Regions from separate parts of the Exiguobacterium sp. PvP048 genome, predicted to be linked through region 2. Evidence: predicted binding sites of a transcription regulator. Region 2 holds the regulator's gene; each other region holds the start of a gene.

Region 1 (3,818 bases), on a different contig from region 2:
GGAATTGGAAAAAGATCGATCAGGTCCGGCAGATGATTTCACAAAATTATTTGGAGGACGTGACGGATCAGGAATTGCTGGAAGGGGCATTAACCGGCATGACGGAAGTCCTCGACGATCCGTACTCGGTCTACATGGACGAATCGGAAACGGCATCGTTCAACACGAATTTGTCGTCTTCATTCGAAGGCATCGGTGCGACCCTCGAACAAAAAGGCGAATCGATTGTCATCGTCTCACCAATCAAGGGATCGCCCGCTGAAAAAGCCGGTATCAAACCGGGGGATATTATTTTAGAAATTGACGGTAAATCAACAAAAGGACAGAAAACGGATCAAGCGGTCAAGAAAATCCGCGGCGAAAAAGGGACGAAAGTCGTCTTGACGATTCAACGCGGCGGACAGGATCCGATGAAGATTTCAATCGTCCGCGATACAATTCCGATCGAGACGGTTTATTCGAAAACGGAAAAAATCAACGGCAAGACGATTGGTGTCCTGCAAGTGACACAATTCTCGGACCCGACAGCAAAAGAGTTCGAGAAACAACTCGCAGCCCTCGAGGAGAAAAACATTGATGGTCTTGTCATCGATGTCCGGGGAAATCCGGGCGGCTTGCTGACAGCCGTTTCACAAATGATTGCGCCGTTCATCCCGAAAGACACACCGATTTTCCAGGTGGAAGACAACAAAGGGGAGCGGACGCAGGAATTCGGGAAAGCGGAAGAGAAGAAACCTTATAAGCTCGTTGTCCTCGAAGACAGCGGATCGGCCTCGGCTTCGGAAATTCTGGCCGCCGGATTAAAAGAAGGCGCCGGTGCCGAAGTGGTCGGGACGAAATCGTTCGGAAAAGGAATCGTCCAAAGCGCTTATGATTTAAAAGACGGCAGTGATTTGAAGCTGACGACGAATAAATGGCTGACACCGGACGGCAACTGGATTCATAAAAAAGGCGTCAAGCCGACGGTCGAAGTCAAACAGCCGGATTACTTTAACGTCACGAAGATTCTGACGGATAATAAGACGCTTGCAAGCGGCGATTACGGCAAGCCTGTCGAAAACGCACACCTGGTTCTTGAAGCGATCGGTTTTGATCCGAAAGGACAGGACGGTTACTTCGGCGATACGATGAAACAGGCGGTCGAGCGTCTCCAAAAAGACGCGAAGCTTGAGGTGACCGGCAAAATCGATCAGGTGACCGCTTCCGAGATGGAAACGCGTCTCCTGAAGAAACTGGAAGACGAAAAAAATGATGTCCAGCGCATCAAGGCGTTGGAAGTCGCTGCACAATAACTTACAGAAAGAGGTCTGAATGGGCGTGGAATTACTCGATGGAATCGGTTGGACAGTGATTAGTCTCTTCGCTAGTCCAATCTTGTGGTTAGCCGTTCTAGTCAGTTTTTTACTCAGTATGCGACGTATCAAACGTGAACGGAATCTGTTCCGGTCACGCACGCGTAGCAAACGGACCGATCTCTTCGAAACGCTTGTTCCGGGCTTCGTGGTTGGTCTTGTCTTATCCGTCATCAGTGTGAGTCTGACGTTGACGGTCTCAACAGAGTTTCTGATCGCCTTCATGGTGTTGACGTTCCTGATTTTGTTGACCGGTGTCATCCGCTTCAATTTACCGCTCGGACCGCTCGTCCTGCTTGCCGGCGTCACCTGGTTCATGACGGGTGACCGGGTTGACAGTCTCCGGGATGTCACGGTCAGCGACTGGCTGTTGCTTGCGGCCTTGTCCTTGGGAGCTGAACTGGTACTGTTGATCTGGCGGGGGAAAAAGAATTTATCACCTTCCTTGGTCTTATCGAAGCGGGGACGTTACATCGGTGGACTTTCGTCGAATAAGCTGTGGCTGATTCCGCTCGTCGTCTTTGTACCGGGCAGCAGCCTGGAAACGCTCATTCCACAATGGTCGTTTCCGGAGTTCGTTCCGATTGTCCTGTTTTTGCCGATCGGATTCAGTTTCCTCTTTACCGGACAGTTGCCGGACCAGTTAATCCGTCCGCTGATCCAGGGACGACTGCTGACGTTCGTCTTGTCCGTCGTGCTTGCGGCAGGCGCCTTCTTGACCGGACAGGCTGTCTGGTTATACGGATTACCCGTCCTGCTGATCGTACACCTGATTTTGCATCAGCGGATTAAACGACTCAACCGCTCGCAGACACCGCTGTTCCTCAACGGAAAACGCGGGGTCGTCATTCTCGGAACGTTACCGGAGAAGCCGGCTTCTGAGATGGGACTCGTCCCGGGCGAAGCGATTTATAAAGTCAATGGAGAGTTCGTCGAGTCGGAGAAGTCGTTTTACGAAGCGATTCAAAAACACAAACCGTACCTCCGTCTCGAGGTCATGAATCACAACGGAGATGTCCGGTTCGCGCAGCGGGCTTTTTATGAACAGGATCATCATGATCTCGGGATTTTGTTCGTCAGTGAACCTGGCAACAAACGGACGAAAATCCGGACCCTGCAGTGACTTGAGTTTAAAATTCAGCGTAAAAAACAGTTCAGCCTGCGGGCTGGACTTTTTCTTTTCGTGAAAAACGGGTAACTTTTAAATGGAGCACTTCAAAATCGAATGTTTGTTCGTAAAGTGGTACAATGAAAATAGATTTTGTGAACTGGATGAGGGGGAAGAATACGATGGATTTTGAGTTAGTATCACCATTTGAACCGGGTGGCGATCAACCGGTAGCGATTGAAAAATTGATTGCAGGCGTCAAGAACGGCGAGCGCCATCAGACGTTGCTCGGAGCGACGGGAACAGGGAAAACCTTCACCGTCTCGAACGTCATCAAAGAGATTAAGAAGCCGACGTTGGTCCTGGCCCACAATAAGACACTTGCCGGTCAGCTGTATTCGGAGTTCAAAGAGTTCTTCCCAAACAACGCGGTCGAATATTTCGTCAGCTTTTATGATTATTACCAACCGGAAGCTTACGTGCCGTCAACGGATACGTTCATCGAAAAGGACTCGTCCATCAATGATGAGATCGATAAGTTGCGTCACTCAGCGACGTCAGCGCTGTTTGAACGCGAAGACGTCTTAATTGTCGCCTCGGTTTCGTGTATTTATGGTCTTGGTAATCCGGAAGAGTACAACAACCATGTGCTGTCGCTCCGTGTCGGAAACGAAATGGGACGAAACGAGATGTTGCGTCGTCTGATCGACATTCAATATGAACGGAACGATATCGATTTCCAGCGCGGACGGTTCCGCGTCCGGGGAGACGTCGTCGAAATTTTCCCGGCATCGCGTGACGAACAGTGTGTCCGGGTTGAATTTTTCGGAGATGAGATTGAACGGATCCGCGACATGGACCCGTTGACCGGTGAAATCATCGCCGACCGGGAACACATCTCGATTTTCCCGGCATCCCACTTCGTGACCGGGGATACCCGGCTGCAAAAAGCGATTACGAACATCGAGGCAGAACTTGAGACACAACTCGCGAAGATGCGGGAAGACGGTATGCTGCTCGAAGCCCAGCGGCTCGAACAGCGGACGAATTATGACCTTGAGATGATGCGTGAGATGGGTTACTGCTCGGGGATCGAAAACTATTCCCGTCACTTGAACTTAATGCCGCCGGGCTCGACACCGTACACGTTGATCGATTACTTCCCGAAAGACTTTTTACTGGTCGCCGATGAGTCGCACGTGACGTTGCCGCAAATCCGCGGGATGTACAACGGGGACCAGGCTCGGAAACAAGTCCTCGTCGACCACGGCTTCCGTCTGCCGTCAGCGAAGGACAACCGGCCGCTCCGGTTCGAGGAATTTGAGGAAAAGGTCAGCCAAGCGATTTATATCTCGGCG
Region 2 (3,818 bases):
ATCGTTTGAATCATACAGAACGACGAGTTTACCAAGACCTAAATGTCCTGCGAGTGAAGCCGCTTCTGCTGAAACACCTTCCATTAAATCACCGTCTCCGCAAATCCCGTATGTGAAGTGATCGACGACATTTAAGTCGTCACGGTTGTATTTCGCTTCGAGGTGACGCTCTGCCATCGCCATACCGACAGCCATCGCGATGCCTTGCCCGAGTGGACCAGTCGTCGCATCGACACCTGCTGTGTGACGGTATTCCGGGTGACCCGGTGTTTTTGAGTTCCATTGACGGAATGACTTCAAGTCATCCATCGCGAGATCGTATCCTGATAAATGGAGGAGTGAGTAGAGAAGCATTGAACCGTGTCCTGCTGAAAGTACAAAACGGTCACGGTTGAACCATTCTGGATTTTTAGGGTTGTGGTTCATATGATCCGCCCATAATGTAAATGCCATCGGTGCTGCACCCATCGGCATTCCCGGGTGACCCGAGTTCGCTTTTTGTACTGCATCAATTGATAAGGTACGAATCGTATTTACTGCTAATAATTCTACTGTTGTCATGTTCGTCAAAACAATCATCCTCTCTCTTTTTCACAAATTCCTTCTCATTTTAGCATACCCGCAAATGTGATACAACTTTTCTAAATAGTATGTCACATTAAAATGAATGCGCTATCTATTGCCGTTTTCTTGCCACTTTCATGATACACATTACGAACTTTTCATCAAAAAAAGCTACGCCACTCATCCCATTGAGTGACATAGCTTTTGTCCTTATTGTTTGTTCCGTTCTTCTTCTTGTGCCTGCTTCAATTTCTCAGGTGTTACGTCCGTTCCTTCTTCATCGACGATCTTAATGCCCATCATCTGATTTTTAAACGAACCGCGGAATGCTTCCAGGTAGGCCGTCCGTAATTCTTTTTGTTCCGCCGTTTCCGCATCTGTCAGCGGTTCGACTTTTGATTTATTTGCCAGTTCATTAATCCGGTCTAATTGTTCTTGTGATAACATGATATCCCTCTTTCTGTTGACTCAAATATAAGTTTTCAATAGTAACCTTACTGTAAAAGACCCACTAAAAAAAAGCAAGTTTGATGCGCCACTGACGCATCAAACTTACTTCCTTATTCGTACGTACTGATAACTTCTTTATATTCCAGATAACGCCGGTTGACGGTCGCTTTCGAAATGTCGTGTCCCATCCCTCTTAATGTCACCGCGATGTCGGCAAATGTCAGTCCTAACTCACGTAACCGGACGATTTCTTCGATTGGAACTTCTTTTCGGCTCCGTCCGGCGTTCTCGCCTTGCCGATTGAGATTTTGTTCGGGACGGAAGCCGTTTTCAACAGCTCGCCGCATCCCGCGGGCAATCTTCGCATTATGCAGTTTCCGTTGATACTCTTCGACGAGCGATACGATCTCAAGCACCATCGCTTCGGCGTCCGCCAGTTTATACTCGCCATCCGATTCCATCGTCATCAGTTGAACCTGATGTTTTTGGAACGTATGTAAAATGGCGATTTTGGCATTCCCGCGTCCGATCCGCGTATCATCCGTCACAAGAACGGCGTCCACCGCTTGACGTGTGACGTAATCAAGAACGGATAACATCCCTTCCCGGTCAACGTCGTAACCACTTTCTTTTTCCGTGATGATCTCCACGACTTCAAATCCTTTTGTTGCAGCGAGTCCCGACAGTTCTGATCTTTGCCGCTCAAGCGAGCTATCCTGTGCTTCTTTTTCCGTCGAGACGCGACAGTAGATTACTACTTTCATCGTACTTCACACCCCTGTTCGTTCATTGACAACTTTTACAGTTTGTCATTGTTGCGCGATTGGTACAACGATTTTGTTTTTCGAAATGACATGTGTCGTCTTTAATTCATTATTCTCAATCAACCATTCGACATATTCTTGGTCCGTCATTGAACCGTCGTTGTATACTTCCGCCACCTGTTCGACGGTCGCGTTCTGGTCTACTGTAACGGAAGTTGTTAACAGCTGTTCAACCTTTTCATCCGGGCGAGGTGTTAAGAGAAAAAGAATGAAGGCAAAGCTGAGCGTATAAAAAACAATGGAAAAGGCATGGGTACGGATTGAATGCATCATGATGAATCCCTCCAATTTAAAATGTTTTAGAATAAACGTTCGCGGAACAATTGTTCGCATAACTCATCTTAAACCAGGAACCAGTGTTCGGTCAATATAAAATGTCGAACAATTGTTTGTACGCTCATTTGTTCTATGTTATAGTGATTTTAGAAACATGTATTCCTATAACCTTCAAAAACCAATCCGGAAAGAGGTGGCAATTCATATGCGGAAAATGTCGAAACGACAACAAGAAATCCTTGACTACATCGTTGCTCAAGTGAAACTGAAAGGGTATCCACCTTCAGTTCGTGAAATCGGTGAGGCTGTTGGTCTTGCTTCAAGCTCAACGGTACACGGTCATTTGGATCGTCTAGAAAAACGCAGACTGATTCGCCGTGACCCAACAAAACCACGTGCGATTGAGATATTGCTTGATAAACCTGAAGAAGATCATGAAGCCATCGTACACATCCCTGTCATCGGGAAAGTAACGGCCGGTTTTCCCATCACAGCCATCGAAAATATCGAAGAACATTTCCCGCTTCCTGCCCATTACGTCGGGAACGAAAATGTTTTCATGTTGACGATTGACGGTGAGTCGATGATTAACGCAGGCATTCTAGACGGTGACCGGGTCATCGTTCGTCAGCAAAACACAGCAGAGAATGGTGAAATCGTCGTGGCTATGACCGAAGATAGCGAAGCGACCGTCAAACGGTTCTTCTTAGAAGATCAACAAGTACGTCTCCAACCAGAAAATGATTCGATGGACCCGATGTATTTCGATAACGTCTCGATTCTTGGCAAGGTCATCGGCGTATATCGGACGATCCACTAAGCGAGGGACCAGCTCAGCTGGTCTTTTTTCATGCCTTCTGGAAATGTACACGATACTGTCAATACCGTTGCTTTAACCGGCTATGTTGCGTATTCGGTCGCAACTCAGCAGACGGATTGGCTTCCAACCGCTGTCGGCATCGCCGTCGGCACCCTTTGGCTTTCACCAGACCTCGACTTGAAGTCCGAACCTTACTACCGGCACGGTCCTTTACGGGTCCTTTGGATGCCGTATGTCAAAATCATGCCCCACCGCTCCATCTGGTCGCATGGTTTGATCATCGGCGATCTCATTCGTCTGATGTACAGCGCCGCTTTTCTGATTCCGCTTTTATTTTTGGCGCTGTATCTGAAACTTGTCGAATCAAGTACGGTCGATTCCTGGTTTGCGTCCATGCCTGCTTTTATCATCGGCGTTATGGTCGCCAGTACGATACATATCGTTCTTGATCACTCCAGCAGCTTCTTCCGCACCAAAAAGAAGCGAAAAAAGCGTCGTTAAAAATCCTTTGTTCATTGTAAAAATGAGCAAAGGATTTTTTTAATATCCATTATTCATTTTTTTAAACATAAATTAAGGAAATTTTAATTCGAAGATTTGAATTAATTGTATTGAAAACGTTCTCAATTAGATGTAGGTTTAAATGGAAAGGCCATTATTTGCTTTAATCCAAAGGGAGGGTTTTTGCATGAGTAACTTTACAAGTGAGCTGATTGGAACAATGATTCTGATTTTGCTCGGGGACGGAGTCGTTGCAGGGGTTGTCTTGAGAAAGACGAAATCTGAGAACGGCGGCTGGATTGTCATTACATTCGCTTGGGGTCTCGCCGTCATGACGGGAGCATACATTGCTGCCTCGAGTGGTGCGCATCTCAATCCTGCAT
Region 3 (3,818 bases), on a different contig from region 2:
CGCAAGGCCGGTGAGGTGACAGACTTCGAAGCGACGATTACGTATCCGGATACGAACACACAAATCCCGTCGCATTATCACTATACGTATACGCTACGAGGAAATAAAATCGTCGATGACTTCGATAACGTCAACCCGGATGAAGTCAATGCCGAACTCGGTCTGACCGAAGACAAAGAAGAATCGGTACAAACTTCTGCCGATCCAGAACCGACTTCCGACGCGACAAATGACGTCTCAACCGTCGACGCGAACGGCAACGGACAAGTCACGATCCAAGAAGCCAAAGACGCCGGTTTCACGATGCCGATTACAGATGACCATTGGCTCTATCCATACATGCGGGACAACGACCATGACGGGATGGTCGGCGAATAACCGATAGGTAAAACAAACAGGCGGACTCCGGAGAGCCCGCCTGTTTATATTGGATTATTCTTCGCTGTAGCCGACGACCTTGTTCCGTCCCGTCTGTTTCGCATGATACAATGCCTGATCGGCTTTTTGAACGACTTCAAACGATGTCTCGCCTTGGTCCGATGAGGCCGCCCCAATCGATAACGTGACATGAAACGCCGGGTACGTGCTAAAAACAAAGTGTTGATCGGCACAGGCCAAGCGGATTGTTTCGCCGAGCCGGATGGCATCTTTAAGCGGTGTGTCCGGTAACAGGACGACAAACTCTTCCCCGCCGTAACGGCCGACCATCGCCTGATCCGGACAACAGTGTTCGAGCAAATGGCTCAATTGACGTAAGACGACATCGCCCCCGTCATGGCCATATGTATCATTGACCGACTTAAAAAAGTCGATGTCGACGATCAAGACGGAAAAGGCAAAACCATCTTTGTCATAAGACGCTAGGGTCTCGTCGAGTTTCCGCCGGTTGGCGAGATTCGTCAGACCGTCCGTCAAAGCAAGCTCCTGCTGGGTCTGGACGAACTGGAAATGTTTGCGTAATTCCTGTAGGAAACGGTACGTGACGTAGCCACCGAGTAAAATGAAGATGATGTAGACGAGTGAAATTTCGAGAAAACGACTGAACGTTTTTGTTAATAAATAGAGTGCCGGCAGGCTATAACCAATCCCAATCGCAATTAAAATCAAATAATCCTTGAGCGTATGGGACGCAAAACGACGGTAAATGCTCGCCGTGATGAGTAACGCGATACAAATCAGGCCGGTCAGAATCAATCCTTCGTAAGCGCCCGGCGGTGTAATCGCAAACCGTGCCCCAAGAATGGCGAGTGTCGTAATTCCCCCACTGACCCAGCCACCGTAATAATAGGCTGTCACGAGCGCGACGAGCCGTAAATCAATTTTTGCTCCGTCATACGTAATACTGTTCAAGACAAGTAATACACTGATGAATCCGACAATTAGACCAACCAGGATACGAAGCTTGACCGGTGACGCCGGTGAAATGCGTTTGACGTGGCGGAGTGGTAAAAAGGCAAATAACAGTGATGTGATCAATAACGAAAAATTTAACAGAAACTGATTAAACTGACTCAACATGCTGCACGCCCCTTAATGTAAAACTAATTCCCTACACGTTATAGTTCTTTATCGGACGGTTTCTTACCTGTTTCAAGCACTCTGACAGGTTTCCATTTTTTGCATCAGGGAATCACTTCAAAGAGACTGTTTCTACTTCATAAGGGGGTAATCGCATCATGGATATGAAAGAGGAAAAAAAGAAAAGCAAGATGCCGTTTTTCGTCATTCTCGTCATCATCATTTTTGTCGCCGTCGCCGCTGCCCTGATTATTTATGTTACGTCCGAACCAAAAGAAGAAACTCTTCAGTTCATGCAAATGACGACGAGTTTCGTCTCGGCTTATCTGCCTGTCGCAAGCTAATTTCTTATAGAGTAGAAGGCAGACTCGATTGATTCGGGTCCGCCTTTTTTGATATTTGTTTCGGATTCAGATGACATACTGCGCTTCCTTTTTGTCGATAATATTGCGGATCCGATTTTCCGTCACCTGATACGTCAGTGCCAAGCGTCGGATTGACTGTCCTGTTTGGTAACGGTAGCGGATAGCCCGAATCTGTCGGGGCGATAATTCGATGTGTTGACTGAGCAATGATTCGAATTCATCAAGTAATGACGCATATGCCTGGTTCGTCGACGGTTTAACGGTCAAATTGTCGATGTTGTCGTTCAAACAGTTTCCATCTGCCCGGATCACCCGCTCTTGTACCGCTTCGCCATCAATAAATGTTTTTGCGACAACTTCTCCAACGTAAAACCGTTCGCCCCGTCCCTGTTTGTATAATGTGACTTTCCGGTAACCTTCTTGATTGATCCGTGGCCGTAAGACGACACCTTTCCGTCGTTGTTTCACCCCCCGGCTCGTCTCGATGATCCGGTCAAGCGAGCGGACATTTCCTGCTGTCGAAACTTGATACATCCCTTCATACCCTTCTATCATCTTCCAATGCTCCATATGATAAATGACCTCCATTCGGTCGAAAAAAACAGCAGCATTTCTTACTGTCATTATATCATTTTACGAACAAACGTTCTAATATGAACACTCTGTTTTTCTATGCTAGTATTAACAAAAAAAGGAAGAGGTGTCAGGGATGAAGTTTGTCATGTTACTTGGTCCGCAAGCCGTCGGCAAAATGACGATTGGTCAGGAACTCGAGCAAAAAACAGGAATGAAATTATTCCATAACCACCAGACGATTGACCTGCTGCATCCGTACTTTGACTTTACGAAACCGGCGCACCATAAACTGAAGGACTTGATCCGGCGGGAGATGTTTAAAGAGATGGCCGTCAGTGACCTCGAAGGGGTGATCTTTACGTTTTTGTGCCTGTTCGGCGTCGAAGGCGGAGGGATCGAATTCATCGAAGAGACCGTTCAACTATTTGAAGAAGCTGGTGCCGAAGTGTTCATCGTTGAACTCGAAGCTGCCTTGTCGACCCGTCTTGCCCGGAATCAGACGGAAAACCGCTTACTACATAAGTTTACGAAACGGGACATTGCCGCGTCGGAAGCCAACCTGCTTGAAACAGCCGAACATTACCGGACGCATTCACTTCCGGGAGAACTTCCGTATCCCAACTATCTCCGTCTTGATACCGAGGGACGTTCGGCCGGCGAAAGTGCCGAAACGATTTGCCGACACTTTAATTGGTTGACGAATCTGGTCGAACGATGAATCAATCCAAGCAGACATATTTGCCGGTTTTCTTGACGCTTGGTTTGCTTCTGTTCAATATGCTGACGTCCTACTTACTGAGCGGACAATTTTTTCCGAACCTGAGCCTGTGGGTGCCGATCGGTCTCAACGTGTTGGTCGGACTCGGCTATATCGTTTCGCTGGTAATGGGTCTCCGGTCGACAAATAACTACGTCAAATGGTTCAGTATGTTGGCGAACACCGCCTTTTTGCTGTCACTATCGGTCATCACCTTTATGTTATTACTCGCAAACGGCATTTCAGAACCATGATCCGGATGCAAAAAATCGTCTCATCAGAAGCAGCTTTTCTGATGAGACGATTCTTTTTTTCATTCAATGTGTCAAGTCACGACGAAAGACCGGACCGTCCTTATAAAATCCATTTTCAAGCCAAATCTCTGCTTCTCCGCCCTCTCCTGTCACGAATGGCAACAGCAACGTCCGCGCGAGATACGAAAGGATGACGGTCAAGGCTTCTTGGATATAGCCGTCACGGTCGGACGGATCAATTGCGTCATAGCTGAGCTGCTGACCGGTTAATTGAATCAGAGCGACCTGTTCGTTCTCTCTTTTCTTCAGTACCCAGATACATCCGTTGGCAGTATCCGTAGCTGTAAT
Region 4 (3,818 bases), 380 kb from region 2:
GTCCGCCGTTAGAAGCGTCTTCTCCGCTGTTCCATCAATTTTCACGCGGAAAAGAAGGTAAGTTTGGGCTTGGATTATATATCGTCAAACGGATTGTCGAACGGCATGAAGGAGAAGTGACGATTGAAAATCTCATTGCGGGAAATGAACAAAATAAAGTTTGTGTGAAATTTAATTTTCCACGACATTTTCAGGAAGAATCGTCCGGAAAAAAATAAGATCTTAAAAAACGAGATAGTCATATCTCGTTTTTTATTTTGGGAAATAATGAGAACGTTCATACGAAGTCATTTGGAATTTGATATAACGATACTAATACAAGAAAGGAGAAATCAGGATGCGACATAAAATTACAGAAGAAACATTGGCTCTCGTACCGAAATATGGTCCGTACGGGGAACCGCAAACCTTACTTATTCAAGAACAGTCGGAAGTCGTGTTAGAAGGCCATCCAATTAAGCTGATTGAAGAATCCTGTTTATATTTTGGTTCATCTATGCGCGGAAGAATCGAAGCGGCTCGACATATCCTGGGACCGAATCGAAAGACACCGGTTTTGATCGATTGGAAAGCGCAAACGATTTTCTTCCCGACGACCGCAAAAGAGAAGGCGGAATGTATTTGGATCAATTTTAAACAGATGAAGACTGTTCAAAAAAAGGGGAATACTGTTCAAGTGGAGTTTCAAACAGGACAACGGATTGATACGGATGCCTCGGCCTATAGTATCGAACGACAACGGATCAAGACGTTGGAACTGGCGTATGAAATGCAACGGAGATTTCAGGAAGAACGGCCGATGACGTTTAATAAAGCGCGATAAGTGGAACATTCTAACAGGAATCACTACGTAACACAGCGAATAAACAGTAAGGTGCGAGAGAGAGAATTAAAGGGAGGTGAAGCGGTCGAAAGACCGCTGCACAATGAATGAATCATACGAATGGTTAAACCGACGAAAATTACAACCCGGATTTGGTGTGAACGGCGGACGTCGTTTCATCAGTTCACGTATCGTCCGACCGGAAAATACACCGGGGAAACGGATCAAAGGCATTAAACGTGCCCGTCAGCTTGTCGTCGACGAGTCAGGAAATCGACGCTGGGTGACGAAACGAATCGTCGTAACAGATGCTGCAAAACACATGACAATCAATCGTCGTGCATCGGTTGTCCAAAAAGAAGTGACGGAATCCCGCTTGGAACAAGTAAAACAAAAATTAACGTCGAAAAAAGTTCTTTTACCTGTCTTAGCAGCAACAGGACTGGCCGTTGCCGGCGGAGTGCTTGCTTACGTCATGCGCCGTAAAAAACGAAATACAAAAGAACAACTATAACCTGAAGCAAACGACGTATTGTCTGCCTACAGCAAAAGCCGTGCTCTCCCCATGAATACATGAGGATGACACGGCTTTTATATGAGGAAGACGACAGCTCTTACAAGAAACGTTTGCGAATCGATGTCGCAAGCGCCTTCTCAGAGATTTCTTCCAGTTCTGTTTGGTTTGTCGGATCAAAACTGTCATTGTAGAATCGGCCGACAAATTCAACCCGGTCATAATCCAGTTCTTTGAAAATCAAATGTTTATGATCGTCGTAGAAGACAACCCGGTAATAATCAGAGCCGCGTTCGAGCGTCACGAGTGCCCGGATGTGTTCTAATCGTTTTTGTTCGTCTGACTTTTCTTCTTCGACAGGCTCTTCTGTCGCTTTGGCTGCTTCAGCCTGTTCGAGTGCGCTTTTTACTAATTCACTCTTTTTATCTTGTTCTTCAGTCATGGTTATCGCCTCCAATTTTTATTTTACCTTGAAATGTACCGATGAGAAAGAAAAATCCCTTATCGATTCTGATGAGCATCACAAATCCGGAGAACATTGAGTGCACCGATTCGTAAACGTTCGATTAAACGCGTCGCGGCCTCTGAATCAGAAATGGTCTCTTCGATGGTCATCGTCATCAGTTCAATCCACCGGATGGCATGTACTTCCGTGATAGGCAATAGACGATGAATCATGGCAAGATTCATTCGTTCATCATATGATTCATATTGTTTCGGACCACCTGTAAGTTGAATTAAAAACCGGGTTTGCGCCTGTTCAACCTGCCGGCGGTCGGATGGGAATAAAGGACGGAGAAGATGATCTGCATACACACGCTCGTAAAAGCGTGCGACGAGCTGTTCGATTGCTTGTTTTTGACCAAGGTCTTCATAAAGCATGTCTGTCCCTCTTTCTGTTCAGTCTGATGAAGACAACCATTATCTCAATCTTTACCCGATTTTTGCAACTCCATACAAAGCAATTGACAAATGATTCAAACTGAATAACACGAGCACAGAAAGAAAAAATGTAATCTCAATTTAAAACGGACGTTTGTTCGTATTTGTGAGATAATCATACATATGCTACGTCTTGCACGCGGGGTCTTTTCTGCTACTTTCAACACTCATTTGACATGGGGAGAGAAAAACAGAATAAAACGCCTCAATACTAATTAAAGGAGGTGGAGATCAGTTTACAACCATGGGTGTAGGCTGATCTGGCAGAATGAATTACATGCATTTAGGTCGTGCCGGTACCGGTAAGACAACACAATTAATTGAACGGGTCATCGATCAACTGACCGAACAACCGCTTGGTCCATCGATTTATTTCATCGTACCGGATCAGATGTCCTTTGAGATGGAACGGCGTATTGCGACGGATCCCCGGCTGTCCGGTCTTGTCCGGATGGAAGTCATGAGTTTACGCCGGTTTGCCTTCCACATGATCCGGGATTACGGAAACCAGGTGATTCCGTTTTTAGATGAAACGGGGACACAACTACTATTACGCCAAGTTGTTGAAGAGGCGGAAGAAGAGTTGAAAATCTTTAAACGGACGAAAAATATGCCCGGCTTTTACAAAGGATTAGACGAATTGATTGCCTCGTTTAAACGTTCTTTAGTAAATCCGGATATGCTACGTCAAATCAGTGGAGCGTCACCGGAACGCTCACCGAAATTAAATGATTTAGCCCTGATTTATGAACGTTTTACTGAACGAATCTCAGATAAGGCCCTTCATGCTGACGATTATTTTACGACCTTGATCGAGCTGTTACCAAAAGCTGATTTAAGCGACGTTTCTGTATTCGTGGACGGTTTTTATGAATTTTCGTTACAGGAACAGCAAGTTTTGCTCCGATTGATGGAATTGACGAAAGATATGCACCTGAGTTTTACACTCGATGTCGAAGACGTTTATACGAAACAGTCTGAGTTTGGAGTTTCACAACGCTGTTACATGCAGTTGATTGAACAGATGAAAGAGCGGCAGATTGCGCATGAAGACATTTATTATGGACAGACCGTTAAATTTCAGAGCACAGGCTTGCGGATGCTCGAACAAGCACTTCTGTCGCCCGGCTACCCGCCAACGGATGAAGAGGTGACGGGAGTGACGGTTTCTGCTGCCGTCAATCGTCAAGTCGAGACGGAAGCCGCCGTCAGAAAAGCCATTCAACTCGTGCGTCATGACGGATATCGTTTCAAGGATATCGCTTTTCTTGTCCGTCACCTGGAGCCATACGCCGATCACTTGGAACGCGCTTTTCAACTGTATGATATTCCGTACTTTTTGGATCAACGGGAATCGATGGTGCATCACCCGATCGTCGAATTAGTCCATGCCGTCCTCGAAATCGTGATGACGGGTTACCGGGAAGAATCTGTTTTTCGTCTGCTGAAAACAGAACTGATTCCACTTCCGGCAGAAGATCCGCGGTTAGCACTTGATCGCCTGGAAACATTTGTGCTGGAGCGCGGAATCAAGGGTTC

Evidence for each region. Region 2 encodes LexA, which represses DNA repair genes until DNA is damaged. Its sites were predicted from a motif close to CGAACATATGTTCG; they were not measured.
Region 1: a site for LexA is predicted at 2,575-2,588, ahead of uvrB (excinuclease ABC subunit UvrB). Genes of this name have one in related genera too.
Region 3: a site for LexA is predicted at 2,520-2,533, ahead of ABIC15_RS11930 (NUMOD4 domain-containing protein). Genes of this name have one in related genera too.
Region 4: a site for LexA is predicted at 2,367-2,380, ahead of addB (helicase-exonuclease AddAB subunit AddB). Genes of this name have one in related genera too.

The regions. Positions count from the first base shown of each region.
Region 1 is NZ_JBEPSU010000001.1:675,978-679,795, reverse strand. Features, by position in the region: gene ABIC15_RS03415 (S41 family peptidase) at 1-1,292, shown strand, start outside; gene ABIC15_RS03410 (PDZ domain-containing protein) at 1,312-2,475, shown strand; gene uvrB (excinuclease ABC subunit UvrB) at 2,643-3,818, shown strand, end outside.
Region 2 is NZ_JBEPSU010000002.1:406,745-410,562, reverse strand. Features, by position in the region: gene tkt (transketolase) at 1-561, opposite strand, end outside; gene ABIC15_RS06575 (DUF896 domain-containing protein) at 775-1,011, opposite strand; gene ABIC15_RS06570 (YneB family resolvase-like protein) at 1,125-1,778, opposite strand; gene yneA (cell division suppressor protein YneA) at 1,824-2,111, opposite strand; gene lexA (transcriptional repressor LexA) at 2,320-2,934, shown strand; gene ABIC15_RS06555 (metal-binding protein) at 2,965-3,435, shown strand; gene ABIC15_RS06550 (MIP/aquaporin family protein) at 3,623-3,818, shown strand, end outside.
Region 3 is NZ_JBEPSU010000006.1:143,566-147,383, forward strand. Features, by position in the region: gene ABIC15_RS11915 (DNA/RNA non-specific endonuclease) at 1-378, shown strand, start outside; gene ABIC15_RS11920 (GGDEF domain-containing protein) at 433-1,518, opposite strand; gene ABIC15_RS11925 (hypothetical protein) at 1,677-1,862, shown strand; gene ABIC15_RS11930 (NUMOD4 domain-containing protein) at 1,929-2,453, opposite strand; gene ABIC15_RS11935 (DEAD/DEAH box helicase family protein) at 2,593-3,177, shown strand; gene ABIC15_RS11940 (hypothetical protein) at 3,174-3,470, shown strand; gene ABIC15_RS11945 (hypothetical protein) at 3,534-3,818, opposite strand, start outside.
Region 4 is NZ_JBEPSU010000002.1:30,999-34,816, forward strand. Features, by position in the region: gene ABIC15_RS04715 (sensor histidine kinase) at 1-218, shown strand, start outside; gene ABIC15_RS04720 (competence protein ComK) at 338-823, shown strand; gene ABIC15_RS04725 (CBS domain-containing protein) at 927-1,337, shown strand; gene ABIC15_RS04730 (hypothetical protein) at 1,438-1,779, opposite strand; gene ABIC15_RS04735 (truncated hemoglobin) at 1,839-2,219, opposite strand; gene addB (helicase-exonuclease AddAB subunit AddB) at 2,548-3,818, shown strand, end outside.